Regions from separate parts of the Mesorhizobium sp. M0771 genome, predicted to be linked through region 4. Evidence: riboswitches for the same ligand, from Rfam matches in the RefSeq annotation. Region 4 holds a riboswitch; each other region holds the start of a gene.
What was found. Region 4 has a riboswitch for cobalamin ahead of metE (5-methyltetrahydropteroyltriglutamate--homocysteine S-methyltransferase). Riboswitches for the same ligand answer to the same signal wherever they lie in the genome.
Positions count from the first base shown of each region.

Region 1: another riboswitch for cobalamin. It lies ahead of NKI05_RS03690 (DUF1636 family protein); the one in region 4 lies ahead of metE (5-methyltetrahydropteroyltriglutamate--homocysteine S-methyltransferase).
Region 2: another riboswitch for cobalamin. It lies ahead of NKI05_RS20415 (aromatic ring-hydroxylating oxygenase subunit alpha); the one in region 4 lies ahead of metE (5-methyltetrahydropteroyltriglutamate--homocysteine S-methyltransferase).
Region 3: another riboswitch for cobalamin. It lies ahead of NKI05_RS03925 (CbtB domain-containing protein); the one in region 4 lies ahead of metE (5-methyltetrahydropteroyltriglutamate--homocysteine S-methyltransferase).

Region 1 covers NZ_JAMYPC010000002.1:31,926-36,121, reverse strand. Annotated here, with positions in the region: gene NKI05_RS03700 (winged helix-turn-helix domain-containing protein) at 1-697, shown strand, start outside; gene NKI05_RS03695 (DUF6348 family protein) at 727-1,458, shown strand; cobalamin riboswitch at 1,477-1,681, shown strand; gene NKI05_RS03690 (DUF1636 family protein) at 1,720-2,145, shown strand; gene cobW (cobalamin biosynthesis protein CobW) at 2,148-3,200, shown strand; gene cobN (cobaltochelatase subunit CobN) at 3,316-4,196, shown strand, end outside.
Region 2 covers NZ_JAMYPC010000013.1:168,267-172,462, reverse strand. Annotated here, with positions in the region: gene NKI05_RS20435 (ABC transporter ATP-binding protein) at 1-97, shown strand, start outside; gene NKI05_RS20430 (DUF680 domain-containing protein) at 171-404, opposite strand; gene NKI05_RS20425 (DUF680 domain-containing protein) at 476-679, opposite strand; gene NKI05_RS20420 (DUF680 domain-containing protein) at 745-951, opposite strand; cobalamin riboswitch at 1,451-1,652, shown strand; gene NKI05_RS20415 (aromatic ring-hydroxylating oxygenase subunit alpha) at 1,770-3,017, shown strand; gene NKI05_RS20410 (FAD-binding oxidoreductase) at 3,055-4,155, shown strand.
Region 3 covers NZ_JAMYPC010000002.1:78,440-82,635, reverse strand. Annotated here, with positions in the region: gene cobO (cob(I)yrinic acid a,c-diamide adenosyltransferase) at 1-528, opposite strand, end outside; gene cobU (bifunctional adenosylcobinamide kinase/adenosylcobinamide-phosphate guanylyltransferase) at 530-1,042, opposite strand; gene NKI05_RS03930 (CbtA family protein) at 1,035-1,838, opposite strand; gene NKI05_RS03925 (CbtB domain-containing protein) at 1,854-2,033, opposite strand; cobalamin riboswitch at 2,070-2,265, opposite strand; gene NKI05_RS03920 (gamma-glutamylcyclotransferase) at 2,333-3,025, opposite strand; gene NKI05_RS03915 (aromatic ring-hydroxylating oxygenase subunit alpha) at 3,162-4,196, shown strand, end outside.
Region 4 covers NZ_JAMYPC010000025.1:33,645-37,840, forward strand. Annotated here, with positions in the region: gene metE (5-methyltetrahydropteroyltriglutamate--homocysteine S-methyltransferase) at 53-2,404, opposite strand; cobalamin riboswitch at 2,500-2,696, opposite strand; gene NKI05_RS28060 (adenosine kinase) at 3,009-4,001, opposite strand; gene metK (methionine adenosyltransferase) at 4,099-4,196, opposite strand, start outside.

The DNA.
Region 1 (4,196 bases), on a different contig from region 4:
CATCACCACGGCGCACCGCCGTGGCTTCGAACGCTTCTATGACCTGCCCGAGCGCGTGCTGCCGCAGGCGATCCTCGATCTGCCGGTGCCGGCCGCCGAGGACGCGCACCGCGAATTGCTGCGCATTTCTGCCCGCGCCCACGGCATCGCCACATCAGGCGATTTGCGCGACTATTTCCGCCTGTCGCCGGCCGACATGAAGGGCCGGTTGGAGGAACTGGTCGAACTGGGCGAGTTGCTGCCGGTACGCGTCGAAGGCTGGGACAAGCCGGCTTACCTCTATAAGGACGCCCGCCTGCCGCGAAAGACCGAGGCCCGCGCCTTGCTGGCGCCCTTCGATCCGGTGGTCTTCGAGCGAGCGCGCACCGAGCGTCTCTTCGATTTCCGCTACCGCATCGAGATCTACACCCCGGCCGACAAGCGGCAATATGGCTATTACGTGCTGCCTTTCCTGCTCGGCGACAAGATCGTCGCCCGCGTCGACCTCAAGGCCGACCGGCCTGCGAGTGTCTTACGCGTCCACGCCGCCTATGCCGAAGCAGGCGCACCGCCTGAGACCACCGCACAGCTTTTCGAGGAACTAAAGCAGATGCAGGGCTGGCTTGGACTTGAGCGCATCGAAGTGACGCCCGCCGGCGATTTGGGGCCGGCATTGGCTAGCGAGAGAGATGGCCAACCCTTGCAGCGTCTGTCATAGACGCCTCAATAAGCCTCGTAGGTTGTGCAATGGCATCGGACAAAGTGCTCGACATGATCCATGGCGCCCTCATTGCGCATGGAATAGATGCAGTCCGCAGAGATAGGGACGTCATGCTCCAATCGAAGCAGCTTCGGTTTGAGGCGGAGGTGTTCGAGACGAGTTCTGACCGGCTGGTCCTGGAAATCTACATTTTTTCTCCGCTGCTTGATGTTCAGCCGGTCATTGAATCCTTTGCTGGCTTCGGCGACACGCGCGAACAGGAACTGAACCAGGCGTTTGAAAAGTTTCTCCGTGGTGTTTTCCATGTGGCCATTGAGGGACTGGCCGATCACGTCTGCGAGAACATGCAGGCCGAAATAGAGCTTTGGCAGCGAAGCAGCGCCAGTTGGAAGATCTGGCGAAAAGATGCCCGCTGGAAAATCTATAGCGGCCCGGTCATTTCCCAGGCCACAACCGAGCTATGCTCGCTGACACCAGGCTATCCAGCATTCTGTGCCAAGCTGGAAAAGCTGTTCACAGCTTCGGTACCCCCCGGAAGCCATTTTGTCCGGACCTTTCTGGCAGGCTTGAAGGGCACGCTGATTAGTGCCGAAGTCCTTCTGGACAACGCGGTTTGGCATGAGGGACAGAATCTGGCTGTCGGTCATGACTGGGACTATGGCGATGGCTATCAAGCTATCCGACAGGTCATCCTGGCACTGCCGGAACCGGGACATGACAGCCCCTGCCGACATCGCCATGTCGTAGCCGTGCGTTGACACCGCCGCCCGCAAAAGCCTAAATCCGCTGCAGACGGTCCCCTGCCCGCAACGGCAAGGGCCAAGAGGGAATGCGGTGCGGGACGAAAATCCCAAATCCGCGGCTGTCCCCGCAACTGTAAGCGAAGAGCCAAGGCCGAAAGCCACTGGGTAACACCGGGAAGGCGGCTAACCAAGGCGATGACCCGCGAGCCAGGAGACCTGCCGTCTGAGACAAAGTATCCGATCGCCTGGCGGGTTTCCGGGCAAGGAGCACGGTTTTTGGACCAGAACAGCAGTTTTTCGGCTGGCACAGCGGACATTGCGTCCGGGGACAACGACGCCCTGACCGGCGTGACCGTCATCGTCTGCGCCTCCTGCCGCGATGAGACCGGTTCCGACGCCCATCCGCGCGCCGGCGAATTGCTGGCTGAGGACACACGCCGCGCCGCTGCCGGCGATATCCGGGTCCGCACCGCCGAATGTCTCGGCAATTGCAAGCGCCGCCTCAGCGCCGCGATCCTGCGTGATGGCTGCTGGAGCTATGTCTTCGGCGATCTGGCCCCAACCAGCGGCGCCGACCTCGTCACCGGCGCAAAGCTCTTCGCGACTTCGACCGACGGCCTCATCCCGTGGCGCGGCCGGCCCGATAGCCTCAAGCGCGGCCTCGTTGCCCGCATCCCACCCCTCGACATGCTGAAGGACTGACCATGAACGCTCCAAATCCGGCCGGCAATCTCTCCCGTGTTCCCTGCACCGTCGTCACCGGCTTCCTCGGCGCCGGCAAGACGACGCTGGTCCGCCATCTCCTGGAAAACGCCGGTGGCAAGCGCATTGCCATCATCGTCAACGAGTTCGGTGACATCGGCATCGACGGGGAAATCCTGAAAGGCTGCGGCATCGACACCTGCCCCGAGGAAAACATCCTCGAACTGGCCAATGGCTGCATCTGCTGCACGGTCGCCGACGATTTCGTGCCCGCCCTCGACAAGATCCTCGCGCTGACACCTAAGGTTGACCACATCCTGATCGAGACCTCGGGCCTGGCTCTGCCCAAGCCGCTGGTCCAGGCGTTCCAGTGGCCAAGCGTGAAGAGCCGGGTGACCGTCGATGGCGTCATTGCCGTGGTAGACGGCCCGGCGCTGGCCGAGGGCCGCGTTGCCAACGATATGGACGCCCTGCAGGCACAGCGCGCTCAGGACGAGACGCTCGACCACGACGATCCGGTCGAAGAAGTCTTCGAAGACCAGATCGCCTGCGCCGATTTGATCATCCTGTCGAAGAGCGATTTGATGGATTCAGCCGGTTCGGCCCGCGCCAACACCATCATCAATGAGCATTCCGCCCGCGCGGTAAAAATCGTGCCGACCGCGCATGGCAAGGTCGACCCGTCGGTGCTGCTTGGCCTCGGTCTCGCCGTCGAAGACGACATCGAGAACCGCAAGTCGCACCATGACGGCGCCTTCGACCACGAGCATGACGATTTCGACACCTTCATCGTCGACATCCCCTCGATCGCCAATCCGGACGAACTGGCCAGGCGCGTCGCTACGGTGGCCGAGGAAGAGAATGTGCTGCGCGTGAAAGGCTTCGTCGATGTCGGCGGCAAGCCGATGCGGCTTTTGCTGCAGGCCGTCGGCTCGCGCGTCAATCATTACTATGACCGCGCCTGGGCGGCTGAGGACGACCGCCGCTCCCGTCTTGTCGTCATTGGCCTGAAGGGGCTGAACCGCCCGGCGATCGAGCGTATACTCGCCGGCTGATCTCAGGAGCCATTCCAGGAAAAGTGTGAAACGGTTTTCCCACAGGAATTGCGTAAAAACAAGGAGATAGAGCGGTTCGCCGTTTCCGTGAAACGGTGAAACGCGCTAAGCCGCGATGCACATACTCACCACGACCTCCGCCTCGCTCGACGATCTCGCCGAACCGGTTGATCTCCGGCAGACGCCGGCGGATATCGTGGCGCTGTCCTTCACCGACAGCGACCTCGCCGGCCTCGCTGCGGCCTGGAAGGCCGATGCCGTCCGCCTGCCGTCGATGCGGTTGGCGGCGCTGCGCGACCTGCGCCATCCCATGTCCGTGGACCTCTGGATCGACAGCGTCGCCCGCCACGCCAAGGTGATTTTGGTGCGCATCCTCGGCGGCTACGACTGGTGGCGCTATGGCTGCGACCAGCTTGCCGCGACTGCCCGTGCGAACGGCATCAAGCTGGCGCTGCTGCCGGGCGAGAGCCACGACGAGGATCTCAGGCTGATCGAAGCCTCGACGCTGCCGCGCGAGGATCTGGACGGCCTGCTTGGTTATTTCCGCGAGGGTGGCCCGGAGAATATGACGGCGCTGGTGCAGCGGCTGGCGGGGTTGGCTGGGTCGGATGCGGCGGTTGCAGAGCCGGTCAGCGTGCCGAAAGCTGGCTACTACGAGCCAGGCCGCGGCGTCGTAGGCAAGTTGGATTTGGCCGATGTCGGCGTTCCTTCACACCCCCCTCTGTCCTGCCGGACATCTCCCCCGCAAGGGGGGAGATCAGCCGGCGCGGACCTCGGCACTTTTTCTGCCCAGTCGATAATAGATTCCTCTGCAACATCCCCGATTGGCGAAAGCGTCGATGACAGCGCAATCTCCCCCCTTGCGGGGGAGATGTCCGGCAGGACAGAGGGGGGTGGGCGGGAACTCGGCGCAGACAACATCAACCTTCCCATCATCCCCATCCTATTCTACCGCTCGATGCTGCTGGCCGCCGATGTCGCGCCAATCGATGCCCT
Region 2 (4,196 bases), on a different contig from region 4:
AAAGCTGCGACTGACCGCGGATGCCGGGGACCTGCACATCTTCGACGCCGATGGGCACTCCTTCTCGCTCAAGCCGGTGGAAGTGAAGGCGGCTTGAGATAGCTGCGTCGTACAGGCATGAAAAAAGAGCGGCGGGCCAGGCCCGCCGCTCTTTTTTTAAGCTTCGGCTGTTAGTTGTTGCCGAACCGATCCCTGTCGCTGCTCTGAGGAACGAACTTCTGTTGGTCGTTCGACGAGTTCAGCAGCTTGTAGACCGCCGAGTTGGTGCCGGTCGACGAAGTGCGGGTGGTGTCGACGGCAGCGGCCGGCTGGTTGGCGCCATTGGAGCCATAATTGTCGCTGCCGGCAAAGGCAGCGCTCGAAATAGCCAGAACGGCTGCGGTGGCAAGAACGATCTTCTTCATTTTAGTCTCCTGAATTTTTCTGATGCCGCCAGCTGCAGCGGATAAGCCCGCCACGTGCTGGAAACCGGCTTTTAGCGGCCGAAAAGGTTACGGTCGGCACCGTGGGCAGGCGCCTGCTCGGCTGGAGCCGACTTCTCAACCGAAGCCGTATGGCCACTATCGGTCGACGTAATCGCAGGCTGGTTGGCGCCGTTCGAACCGTAGTTGTCGCTGCCGGCGAAAGCGCTGCCGGAGATGGCCAAAACGGCGGCGGCAGCAAGGATGATCTTTTTCATTTCAATACTCCTGAATTTTTTGGGATCCCGAGAGCGACGGGTTAGCCGCCCTTCTTTGGTCGGGATCAGCGATTGCCGTAGAGGTCGCGGTCGGCGCCCTGAACGACAGGCTGCTTGTCAGCGTGCGCCGGCTTCTGAATGGAAGCCGTATACGAGCTGTCGACCGAGACGGCTGGCTGGTTCGCACCATTGGAACCGTAATTGTCGCTACCGGCGAAGGCGCTGCCGGTGATCGCCAAAACGGCTGCGGCAGTGAGGATGATCTTTTTCATTTTTAGTACTCCAGTTTGTCTGGCCGTCTAGCGGCGTGTCTTGGGAGGAATTCGCGTCGTTCGGACAGCCCCGATGTGGGAAAGCCATAGGCTGGTTTCCAATCACGAAGTTGTTCCGTGTGGACCACGGTCCTGCACCTTGAAATTGTGCCAGGAAGTTCCTCTATGGTCATTTATCGCATTGTTTTCAGTTGCTTATGTCGAACCGAGTGGTTCGCTCCGGTGTCGGTTTCCGGGCCGTCGTTCACACCGTCCTGCACGCATTGTCAACAGAAACGAACCGTTCGGTTCGATTAGAGATTGCTAATAGTAACTTTTCGATACCGTTGAGCCCTTTTTGCCCCCGATCGGAACTGGATCCGCAGCGATTCGAAACGGCGATGATAGCGCCGCAAGACAGGATCTCAGCCCTTCGGTGGTCGGCGGGGCGTATGCCGCGCGTGTCGCGCCGCATGGATATGATGTCGCTTTCATGCCGACGTCGCGATCGCTGCCGTGATTAGATGATCGCATCTCAGGTGCCGCTTCGTGACGACGCAGCGGAGAATTGGGAAGCCGGTCAGAATCCGGCGCTGCCCCCGCAACGGTGGTGGAGTTGAAGTCGCAACGGGAGACCACTGGGCAGCAGCCTGGGAAGGTGTCGCGATGGTCCGCAAGGACAACTCCAGAGCCCGGAAACCAGCCCGAGATGCATAGACTCGACTGATCGCGGTGGGCGGTCAAGAGGTGGATAGTGCATGTCCGGCGCCGCGCCGGCCTGCGTCCGATCCTTCCTCCATCACCACCAAGTTCAGTCCTTAAACCACGAGGACAGAACTATGGATACGCGCAACGACATGCTGAGGCTCCTGAACGGCCGCAAGCAAGGCTTTTCGCTGGAACAGCCCTTCTACACCGACCCGGACTATTTCAAGCTCGACATGGAGCTTATCTGGTATCGCGACTGGCTGTTCATCGGCCATGATTGCGAACTGCCGAAGCCCGGCAGCTATATCACCGTGCAGATCGGCGATTATCCGGTGGTGCTGGTCCGCGACCAGAAGGGCAACATCAACGCCTTTCACAATTCCTGCCGCCATCGCGGCAGCCGTGTCTGCAACACTGAGAAGGGCATGGCGGCAAAGCTTGTCTGCCCCTATCACCAGTGGACCTACGAGCTTGACGGCCGGCTGCTGTTTGCCCGCCAGATGGCCGACGGTTTCGACAAGAGCCAGTTCGGCCTGAAGCCCGTCGCCTGCGAGAGCGTCGGCGGCTACATCTTCATCTGCCTGGCAAAAGAACCTGCCGACTTTGCCCCGATGCGCGCCATGATAGAGCCCTACCTCAAGCCGCACCGGCTGAATGAAGCCAAGGTCGCCTTCGAGAGCACCATCATCGAGAAGGGCAACTGGAAGCTGGTCTGGGAAAACAACCGCGAATGCTATCACTGCGCCGGCAATCATCCAGAGCTGTGCAAGACATTCCCCGAAGCGCCGACGGTGACCGGCGTGCAGGGCGCCGACAGCGATCCGGAGATGCTGGCGCACTGGGCGAAATGCGAGGCGGCGGGCCTGCCGAGCAAGTTCCGCATCGATCCGGCCGGGCAATACCGCGCCACCCGCGCGCCGCTGCTGCGCGATGCCGTCAGCTACACGATGTCCGGAAAGCGCGCGGTGACGAAGAACCTGTCCGACACTGTTGCCGCCGACCGCATCGGCACCTTGATGCACTACCACTATCCGACGACCTGGAACCACATACTGATCGACCATGCGGTCACCTTCCGGGTGCTGCCGATCAGCGCCACCGAAACCGCGGTGACGACCAAGTGGCTGGTGCACAAGGATGCGGTCGAGGGGGTCGACTACAACCTTGAGGAGCTCACCCATGTCTGGACCGAGACCAACGACCAGGACCGCCGCATCGTCGAGGAAAACGCCTTTGGCATCCTGTCTCCGGCCTATGAGCCCGGCCCCTATTCGGAGCTGCACGAGGGCGGCGTGATCCAGTTCGTCGAATGGTACGCGGCCTTCATCGGCCCGCGCCTTGCCGAAGGCGGCCGGCCGGCGCTACGCAGCGTCGCGTGAGCTGGAGCAGGCGAAGAGGGACCAGAGGATGAATGCGATGACGGATCTTGGGCTCTATCGCCATCTTGACCAGATGGCGCCGTGGAACGATAGGCTGCAGGTGCTGGAAGTGATCGGCGTCAGCGACGAGGCGCCCGACGTCAAGACCTTCACCTTCCGCTCCGACAACCAGACCTGGTTCCGCTACAAGCCGGGCCAGTTCCTGACGCTGGAACTGCCGACACCGGACGGGCCGCTGATGCGCACCTACACGCTGTCGTCGTCGCCATCGCGGCCGTTTTCGATCGCGGTGACGATCAAGGCGCAGGCCGGCAGCATCGGCACGCGCTGGATGTTCGACCATCTGGTGCCCGGTTCGCATGTCAAGGCCTACGGACCGGCCGGCGACTTCTCGTTGCACAGCCACCCGGCGGCCAAATACCTGTTCATTTCCGCCGGCTCCGGCGTGACGCCGATGATGTCGATGCTGCGCTGGCTGAACGACTGCGCGCCATGGACCGATGTCGGTTTCGTCAACTGCGCGCGGCGTGCCGAAGAGATCATCTTCCGCAAGGAACTCGAACTGCTCGGCGGCCATATGCCCGGCCTGTCGCTCGGCTTCATGATCGAGGAACGTTCCAGCCGCGAAGGCTGGTACGGCCATATGGGCCGCATCGATGCGATCCGGCTGCCCTTGCTGGCTCCGGACTTCCGCGAGCGCGAAATCTTCTGCTGCGGCCCCGATCCGTTCATGCGCGCCGTGCGCGGCATGCTGGATGCCGCCGGCTTCGACATGACGAAATACCATCAGGAGAGCTTTGCCGCGCCTGTGGTGGAGGAAATTCCGGCGCCGTTTGCCTCCCCGGTCGAGGACGGCATCGCTGTACCTGTCGAAGCCGTGACGCCGATCCGCTTCTCGCTTTCGGAGGTCGACGCCGGCTGCGTCGCCGGCCAGACCGTGCTGCAGACCGCGCGCAGCTCGGGCGTGCGGATTCCCGCCGCCTGCGAGTTCGGCCTGTGCGGCACCTGCAAGGTGAAGAAGGTCTCCGGCGAAGTCGAGATGAGCCACAATGGCGGCATCCTCGACCACGAGATCGATGACGGTTTTATCCTTGCCTGCTGCTCGAAACCATTGTCGGCGCTCGAAATCGAGGCTTGAGCCGGTCGACTTCGCCGCAACGGTCGCCGACGCAGGCGTTG
Region 3 (4,196 bases), on a different contig from region 4:
GACCAGCGCCGGCTTGGCATTGCGGCCGGTGACGACGACATGCAGGCCTTCGCGCCGCGCCTTCAGCGCCGCGACCACCTTGTCGAGATCGAGATAGTCGTAGCGCAGCGCAATGTTGAGCTCATCGAGGACGACAAGGCTGACAGAGGGGTCGGCGATCAGCTCCAGCGCCTTGGCCCAGGCGGCTTCGGCCGCCGCAATGTCGCGCTTCAGATCCTGCGTCTCCCAGGTGAAACCCTCGCCCATCGTGTGCCAGACGACACGGTCGCCGAACGCCGCGAAGGCATCCTTCTCGCCGGTGTGCCATTTGCCCTTGATGAACTGGACCATTCCGACGCGCTTGCCATAGCCGAGCATGCGCAGCGCCAGCCCGAAGGCAGCCGTGGTCTTGCCCTTGCCGGGTCCGGTGTTGACGATCAGCAGCCCCTTCTCGACCGTCTTTTCCGCGACCTCGGCGTCCTGCACCGCCTTGCGCTTGGCCATCTTGGCGCGATGGCGCTCTTCGTCTTTTGTGTCGATATCGGTCATCTCATTTCACCTTGAGCGGCAGCCCCGCCACCATCAGAAGCACCATATCAGCTACGACCGCGATCTGCTGGTTGAGCCGGCCGGCGGCATCGCGGAACCGGCGTGCCAGCGCATTGTCGGGCACAATGCCTTGTCCGACTTCGTTGGAGACCACGAACCACGGTCCGCGCGGCCGCGAAAGCACATCGGCCAGCCGCCGGCACTCCCCCTCCAGATCATGATCGGCCAGCATATGATTGGTCAGCCACAGCGTCAGGCAGTCGACAAGCACCGGCTGGTTGTCCGGCAATGCCTCGATCGCACCTGCAAGATCAAGCGGGGCATCGATGGTCGCCCATCCCTCGCCGCGGCGCGAGCGGTGCTGCGCGATGCGCTCGCGCATTTCGCCGTCATAGGCTTGCGCGGTGGCGATATAAGCCCATGGCGGCGGCAACGCCGTCGCCAAACTTTCGGCATGCACGCTCTTGCCGGAGCGCGCACCGCCGATGATGAAGGTCAAACTGCGATCAGGCAAAGGTGTCGCGCAGGCTGGTCGCGGTGCCGGTGAAGCGCGCGCGCACTATGCCGACAACCGCGCCGAGCACCACCCAGAACACCAGATTGGTCAGCGTCACCGCCACCACGAACTGATGATGCAGGCCCTCCGGGATCGGCGTTACAAAACTGTCAGGCTGCGGCGCGCCGACAATATGCGGGGCGACGATCAGGACGACGGCGAGCACGGTCAGGGGCGCCGACGTGCGGAAGGTGATAAGGGCAAGACCGATCGCCGTTGCCATCACCGTTGCCCACCACCAGATCTGGCGCTGCATGAGATCGGCCGCCGGCATTGCCGGCAGTTCCGGCGGCAGGCCGAGTCCCGGCGCCAGCGTGAAAACGGCAAAGCCGGCCAGACCCCAGAACACGCCCTGGCGCCAGCTGCCGATGCCACCGGCGAACTCGGAAACCGCCACCAGGACCAGCGCGAAGCCGATGCCGGTGACGATATTGGCGACGACACTGAAGGCGAAGCGCTCGAAGCCGTCGGCCGGCGCCCAGCCTTCGTCCTCCGCCGGCGCGGCTGCTTCAGCCGGTGTTGCGCTGCTCACCGCATTTTCCGCCGGCGCGGCGGTGCTCATGGCATTGGTGTCCGTAGCGTTGGCGGCGGGCACCGCGGCATGCTGATGCTCGTGGCCGCCACCAGCCTTTTCGTAGACCTCCGCCTTGAGGATCAGCGGCACGGTGGCGTAGGCCTGCATGCAGGCGAGAGCGACACCGGCCACGAGCCCTGCGATCGCCGCGATGAACACGACGTTGCGAAACAGGTTCATGATGTCAGATCCTCGTCAGTGGCAGGGAAACGCCATCGAATGGCGATAGTCGTGCGCCGCATTGTGGACCGCATCGATGTGCGAGAAACCGACAACGCCGACGACGAAAATCCCCAGAAACGCGCTAAGCACGAGCTGCATGAAGCGCGACTGCGAGGAGACGGAAGCGCCGAGGGAGACGGAAGCGGAATTCATATCTTGTCCTTTCGCCCTCCACCCGAGGGCATCGAAGTCAGTTCCCTGTCGCCGGCAGGTCTCCTGGCTCGCGGATCAGCGCCCTTCCCCACCTTCCCGAAGAAAAAATCCCCAGTGGCTTGGAGAGGACTACCGCACACAGTTGCGGGGGCAGCCACGGCATTGGGCAACAAGTCAGCCCTCACCGCATTCCCTCTTGGTCCCTAACGGAACCGACGACATGCATGACTATAGGCTGAAACGGCCGCATCCGGCAAACCAAATTCCGCCGGCCAACAGCGCGAATGCGCCATGCGGCGTTACGGGTTCAACGCGGTGATCCGTTCGGCAACCAGCCGCTGCAGCCGCCACAGATGGCGATCGTGAATGCCGCGCTCTTCAAGGTTTTTCACCGTGTTGTAGAGATAGTCGGCGCCCGACCCCCAGTGCCCGCAGGACGTGGCCAGCCTTTCGACGACCTTGCCCTCGTCGAGCGGGCCGGAATAGGTCAGGCCGTTGCGGTTGATGACGAAGGCCAATGCCCTGAGCGGTCCGGCCTCGCTTGCAAGCTTCAGCATGCGCGGCCGGTAGCTTGTCGGCTTCAGCGTGATTTCGCGCCGGAAAAGCCGGCCCAACTGCCCGCGCCGGTTACTGTCGGTCAGCCGGAAGGCGACGCCCTTGCATTGTCCGCCACGGTCCAGCGCCATCATCAAGCCGGGGCTGTCCTTGGTGCCGCGCCAGCGCGTCATGTTCATGCAAAAGGACCGATGCCAGCCGCGCGCCAAGGCAACGCGGTCCTCGACATAATCTATTTCCGGTTTCCAGATCAGCGATCCATAGCCGAACAGCCATAGCGGTTCGCTGTCCGGGAGTTCGACCTGCAATTCATCCAGCAGCGCGTCATAGTCGGCTTCATCGAGATGCATCGCGTCCGGATCCGGCCCGGGGTCCCTGATCTCGCGCCAGCAGCGCGCGACCAGCTCCGGCGTAAGCGACATCTGTCGTGCGGCCACTTTCCGAATCCCCCCAATTTCCGAATGTCCCATGTCCACGACATGATTATGCGCCGCGCCTGCAACCGGCAATGCGGCACTCTGATTGACAAACGATTTGCCGGGGTGTCGGCTGACGCTTCATAGGAAGCCAGCCATGCATCCCAGCCCGAGCGAGCGCGACCCCTATAACGGCCTGAGCCGGGCCGAACCGACGCTACCGTCGTCGGCCTATTGGGATAGCGAGGCTTACCAGCGCGATCTCGACGCCATCTGGCACAAAAGCTGGCTGCTCGTCTGCCGCGAGGCCGACCTCGCCCAGCCGCTGGCGTTCAGGACATTCCGCGTCGGCACGCAGGAAATCGTCATTCTGCGGGACGAGACCGGCGAGTTGCGCGCCTTCCACAACACCTGCCGGCATCGCGGCTCGCAGCTTTGCCAGGAAAGCGAGGGCCGGCTGAAAGCGCGGCTCATCACTTGCCCTTACCATGCCTGGTCCTACTCGCTGCGCGGCGATCTCGTGCGCGTTCCCTCGAAATCGCTGCCAGATGGTTTCGACAAGGCAGATCATCCGCTCTACCGGGTGGCGCTGTCGGTGTGGCGCGGCTTTGTCTTTGTGAACCTTCAGCAGGCTGCGGCCGGCTCCGCCGGGACCTCCTTCGATCCCGCATCCGGCGACCTCGCCAACTGGCCGCTGGAACCGCTGGTATCAGGGCATGTCCTGCGCAAGGTGATGAACTGCAACTGGAAGATCTTCTGGGAGAACTTCAACGAGTGCCTGCATTGCCCGGGCGTCCACAAGGACCTGTCTCGGCTGGTGCCGATATACGGCCGCGGCCTGATGAGCCGGCACGACGACCCCGACTGGGTCCGCCATGCCGACAATGACGCGCCGGAGTTTTCGGGTGGCCTGCGCGCCGGCGCCGAGACCTGGTCGCGCGACGGACATGCCCATGGCCCGGTCTTACCGGGCCTGACGCCAGCCGAGCGTGCGGCCGGACAGACCTATGCCACCAGCCTGCCCTCGATGTTCATCGTCGGCCATGTCGATTATGTCAGGACGGTGCGACTGATGCCGCTCGGTCCCGAACAGACCGAACTCACCGCCGAATGGCTGTTCGCGCCCGAGGCGCTCGCCGAGACCGACATCGACAATGTCGTCGCCTTCGGTACCCAGGTGCTGGAGGAGGAT
Region 4 (4,196 bases):
CGGCCGACATGCGCCAGCCGGTAGCTCACCACACGGTGAGGAAGGAGAAGGCTCAGGCCTGCACTTTCTTCCGGAGCGCGCGCGCTGCAGCGACCATGTTCATGAGGGCAGGGCGGACCTCCTCCCATTTGCGTGTTTTGAGGCCACAGTCCGGGTTTACCCACAGTTGGCCGTCGGACAGTCGCTCGCGTGCAAGCATGATTAGGTCCGAAATCTCGCCGACCTCCGGGACACGTGGTGAGTGAATGTCATAGACGCCGGGACCGATTTCGTTCGGATATTTGGTGCTCGTGAAGGCGTCCAGCAGTTGCATGTTCGAGCGCGACGTCTCAATCGAAATGACATCGGCATCCATTTCAGCAATTGCGTCGATGATCTCGTTGAACTCCGAATAGCACATGTGGGTATGGATTTGAGTCGCGTCCTTTACACCCGTTGAAACGATCCGGAAGCATTCGACAGCCCATTCGAGATAGACATTCCAGTCGGACTGGCGCAGTGGCAATCCTTCGCGAAACGCGGCCTCATCGATCTGGATCATCCTTGCGCCGGACCTTTCGAGATCCGTGACTTCGTCGCGGATGGCGAGCGCGATCTGGCGGCAGGCTTCGGAGCGGGGTACGTCGTCGCGAACAAAGGACCAGTTGAGAATGGTGACTGGGCCCGTGAGCATTCCCTTCACGGGCTTTTCCGTAAGCGACTGGGCGAATTGCCACCAGCGCACCGTCATCGGATTGCGCCTCGATACGTCCCCGAAGATGATGGGGGGACGCACGTAGCGCGACCCATAGCTTTGTACCCAGGCATGCTGGGTGAAGGCGAAGCCGGACAGCTGCTCGCCGAAATGCTGTACCATGTCGTTTCGTTCGAACTCACCGTGCACCAGCACGTCCAGCCCGATCTCTTCCTGCCAACGAATTGCTGACTCGATCTCCTTCTTCAGGAAAATCTCGTAGTCGACATAACTGAGCTGGCCCTTCGCATGAGCGGACCGCGCGCGGCGTACCTGCGGCGTCTGCGGGAAGGACCCGATTGTCGTCGTCGGGAACGGCGGCAGCCCGAGCGTGCCGGCCTGGACTCTGGAGCGCTCGCCAAAAGCGCTCTCTCGTCGTTTCATGCTATGGTCAATGCTGGCGATCCGCCCCTCAACAAGCGGATCATGGATCTTCGTGGACGTCAAGCGAGTGGCGGCAGCCTCGGCAGTCGCTTTCAACGCGCCTGCCACCGCATCCCTGCCTTGGGACAGGGCCCGGGCCAGCAAGACCAGCTCGTCGGTCTTCTGGGCCGCGAAGGCGAGCCACGACCTGATGTCGGCCTCGAGTTCCGTCTCCATGCGCAGGTCAATCGGCACATGCAGCATCGAGCAAGAAGGCGCGATTTCGACGCGGTCCAAGGGCCAGCCGGCGACGATCGGTTTGATGCGGTCGAGAATGGCGGGCAGGTTCGCACGCCAGACGTTGCGGCCATCGATCAAGCCAAGCGAGAGCACCAGATCCTTCGGAGCGAGCCGACCCACCGTTTCCAGCTGCTCGGGAGCGCGCACGAGATCAATATGCAGCCCGGCCAGGGGCAGAGAAACCGCGGTTTCGAGATTGTCTCCCAGCGACCCGAAATACGTAGCCAGCATGATCTTCAGCTCGGGCGCGGCTTTCGACAGCTGGCCATAGGCGAATTCGAACGCAGCTTGTTCGTTCGGGTTCAGATCGAGGACAAGCGCTGGCTCATCGATCTGCACCCAGTCGGCTCCCGACAGCTTCAGCCTCTGCAGGACTTGCTCGTAAACGGGCAGCAGCCGCGGTAGGAGCGCGATGGGACCGAACCCTTCGGCAGGCGATTTCGCCAGCTTGAGGAAGGTGATGGGTCCAAGGATGACTGGGCGTGTGTGAATGCCGAGAGCTTTAGCCTCGAGGAAGTAATCGACCGGCTTCGATGACGAGAGGGCGAACGTCTGATCATCATCGAGTTCCGGCACAATGTAGTGGTAGTTGGTGTCAAACCACTTGGTCATTTCCATCGCGGTTACACCAGGTCCATGAGCCTCCTCCTGGTGACCAGCGTGTCTACAATCCTCGGTCTGAGCCGGGTTGCCGCGCGCCATTGCGAAGTAGATGTCAAGTGGGACCTCGCCGCTATTCCAGCCGTAACGGGATGGAACGGCGCCGACCATGGCTGCGGTGTCGAGCACATGGTCGTAAAGCGAGAAGTCGTTCGACGGGATTTTCGATACGCCGCGATCGCGCTGCTCCTCCCAGCTAGCGGCACGGAGCGCCTTCGCCATCGTGAGAAGATCACTAGCGGACGATGTTCCGGACCAGTAGCTTTCAAGCGCGAATTTCAGTTCTCGCCGACGACCGAATCGCGGCACGCCGAGCGTTGCTACCGGAATTCGCTGAGAGACAGTCATGTCATACCCCGTTGATTGGGGCGTCGGTGACAAGGAAGACGCTAGCAGGCCGGCACCAACGCCGGGTTGCAGCGGCCACCGAGACACCCCGCCCGTGGACGTAATTCGCCGTGGCAGGTCTCCTGGCTCGCGGGGTCACTACCCGTCTTCCCGAGGGTATTCGCCTCGGTGACATGAGTGGGGTTGACTCGCCGCTAACAGTTGCGGGGGCAGCGCCGGCATCGCACCGGCTTCCCTCTTAGCTTCGCTGCGGCAGCGCCGCACGCGAAGAACCACGACACGCAGACAATCACAACAATCCGCTCTCTTGTCAATGACGCATAACGAAATGTTTATGTCGTTATGCGATCGCGCTTTTACGCTTGTCTAACATTGTGAAATATTCAGTCGCCCATTGGCGGCGCTGCTGCGCTGCCACCATTGTCCAACTAATGGATTCCTGTCGGGCTGCGACATCCCTCGCAGGGTCGCCCATGAAGGATTTCGGACAAGACTTCAAGCGCGTGACAACGTCGTTAGAATGCAGAAGATCGCAGCGAGCTTTGACACAGTTCCGCCACTGCGATGATCGCGTCAGTAGGGCGGCTGGTTAGTTGCCGCGCATCTACAGCAACCCAGCCCGTTCCGCCTCGCGGCGCAAATTCTGCCTTGGCCTTGGGCCGATCTGCTGGATCACCAGGCCGGCCGCCAGCGAGCCAAGGTCGCCGCAATCCTTCAGGCTGCGCCCGCTCGTATAGCCATAGAGGAAACCGGCGGCGTAGAGGTCGCCGGCGCCGGTGGTGTCGACCAGCTCGCGGATCGTAGTCGCCTGAATGGTGACGGTCTCGTCGCCGCGCACGATCACCGAGCCTTTTTCCGAGCGGGTGACGGCGGCAATCTTGCAGTCCTTGCGGATCGCCGCCAGCGCCTCGTCGAAGGATTTGGTCTGGTAGAGCGACTTGATCTCGTGGCTGTTGGCAAAGACGATGTCGACGGTGCCCGAGCGCATCAACTCGAGGAACTCGTCGCGGTAGCGGTCGACGCAGAACGAATCCGACAACGTCATCGACACTTCGCGTCGGGCCGCGTGTGCGAGCTTCGCCGTCTGCCGGATCGCCTCCTTGGCGCGCGGCGGATCCCACAGATAGCCCTCGAAATAGGTGACCTTGGCGCCCGACGCCTTGTCGGCCTCGACGTCTTCCGGCCCGAGTTCGATGCAGGCGCCGAGATAGGTGTTCATCGAACGCTCGCCGTCGGGGGTGACGAAGATCATCGAGCGCGCCGTCGGCGGCTGTCCCTCGAGCGGCCTGGTGTCGAAGGCAACGCCCTGGGCATGGATGTCGTGGGCGTAGATTTCGCCGAGCGGGTCGTTCGACACCTTGCCGAAGAAGGCGGCGCGGCCGCCGAAGCTGGCGACGCCGGCCGCCGTATTGCCCGCGCTGCCGCCGGAGGCCTCGATCGCCGGGCCCATGCGGCTGTAGAGCAGCTCGGCGCGCCTGGTGTCGATGAGGTTCATCGCACCCTTGATGATGCCGTTGGTCTCGAGGAATTCCTCGTCGCACTGGGCGATGATGTCGACAATGGCATTGCCGATGCAAAGCACGTCATAATCGGGCATCAATGTCTCCGCCAAAAAACCCGAGCCGCTTCTCGCCACGCCTGCCAGGCGTGGGTCTGCCCGGTGGGAATGGGCTTTTCCAATCCGTTCGCCGGTCTCACGGGGCGGCGAGTCCTGCCTCGCGACGCAATTCGTCTGCCCTGTCTGTCTTCTCCCAGGTGAAATCAGGCTCTTCACGGCCGAAATGGCCATAGG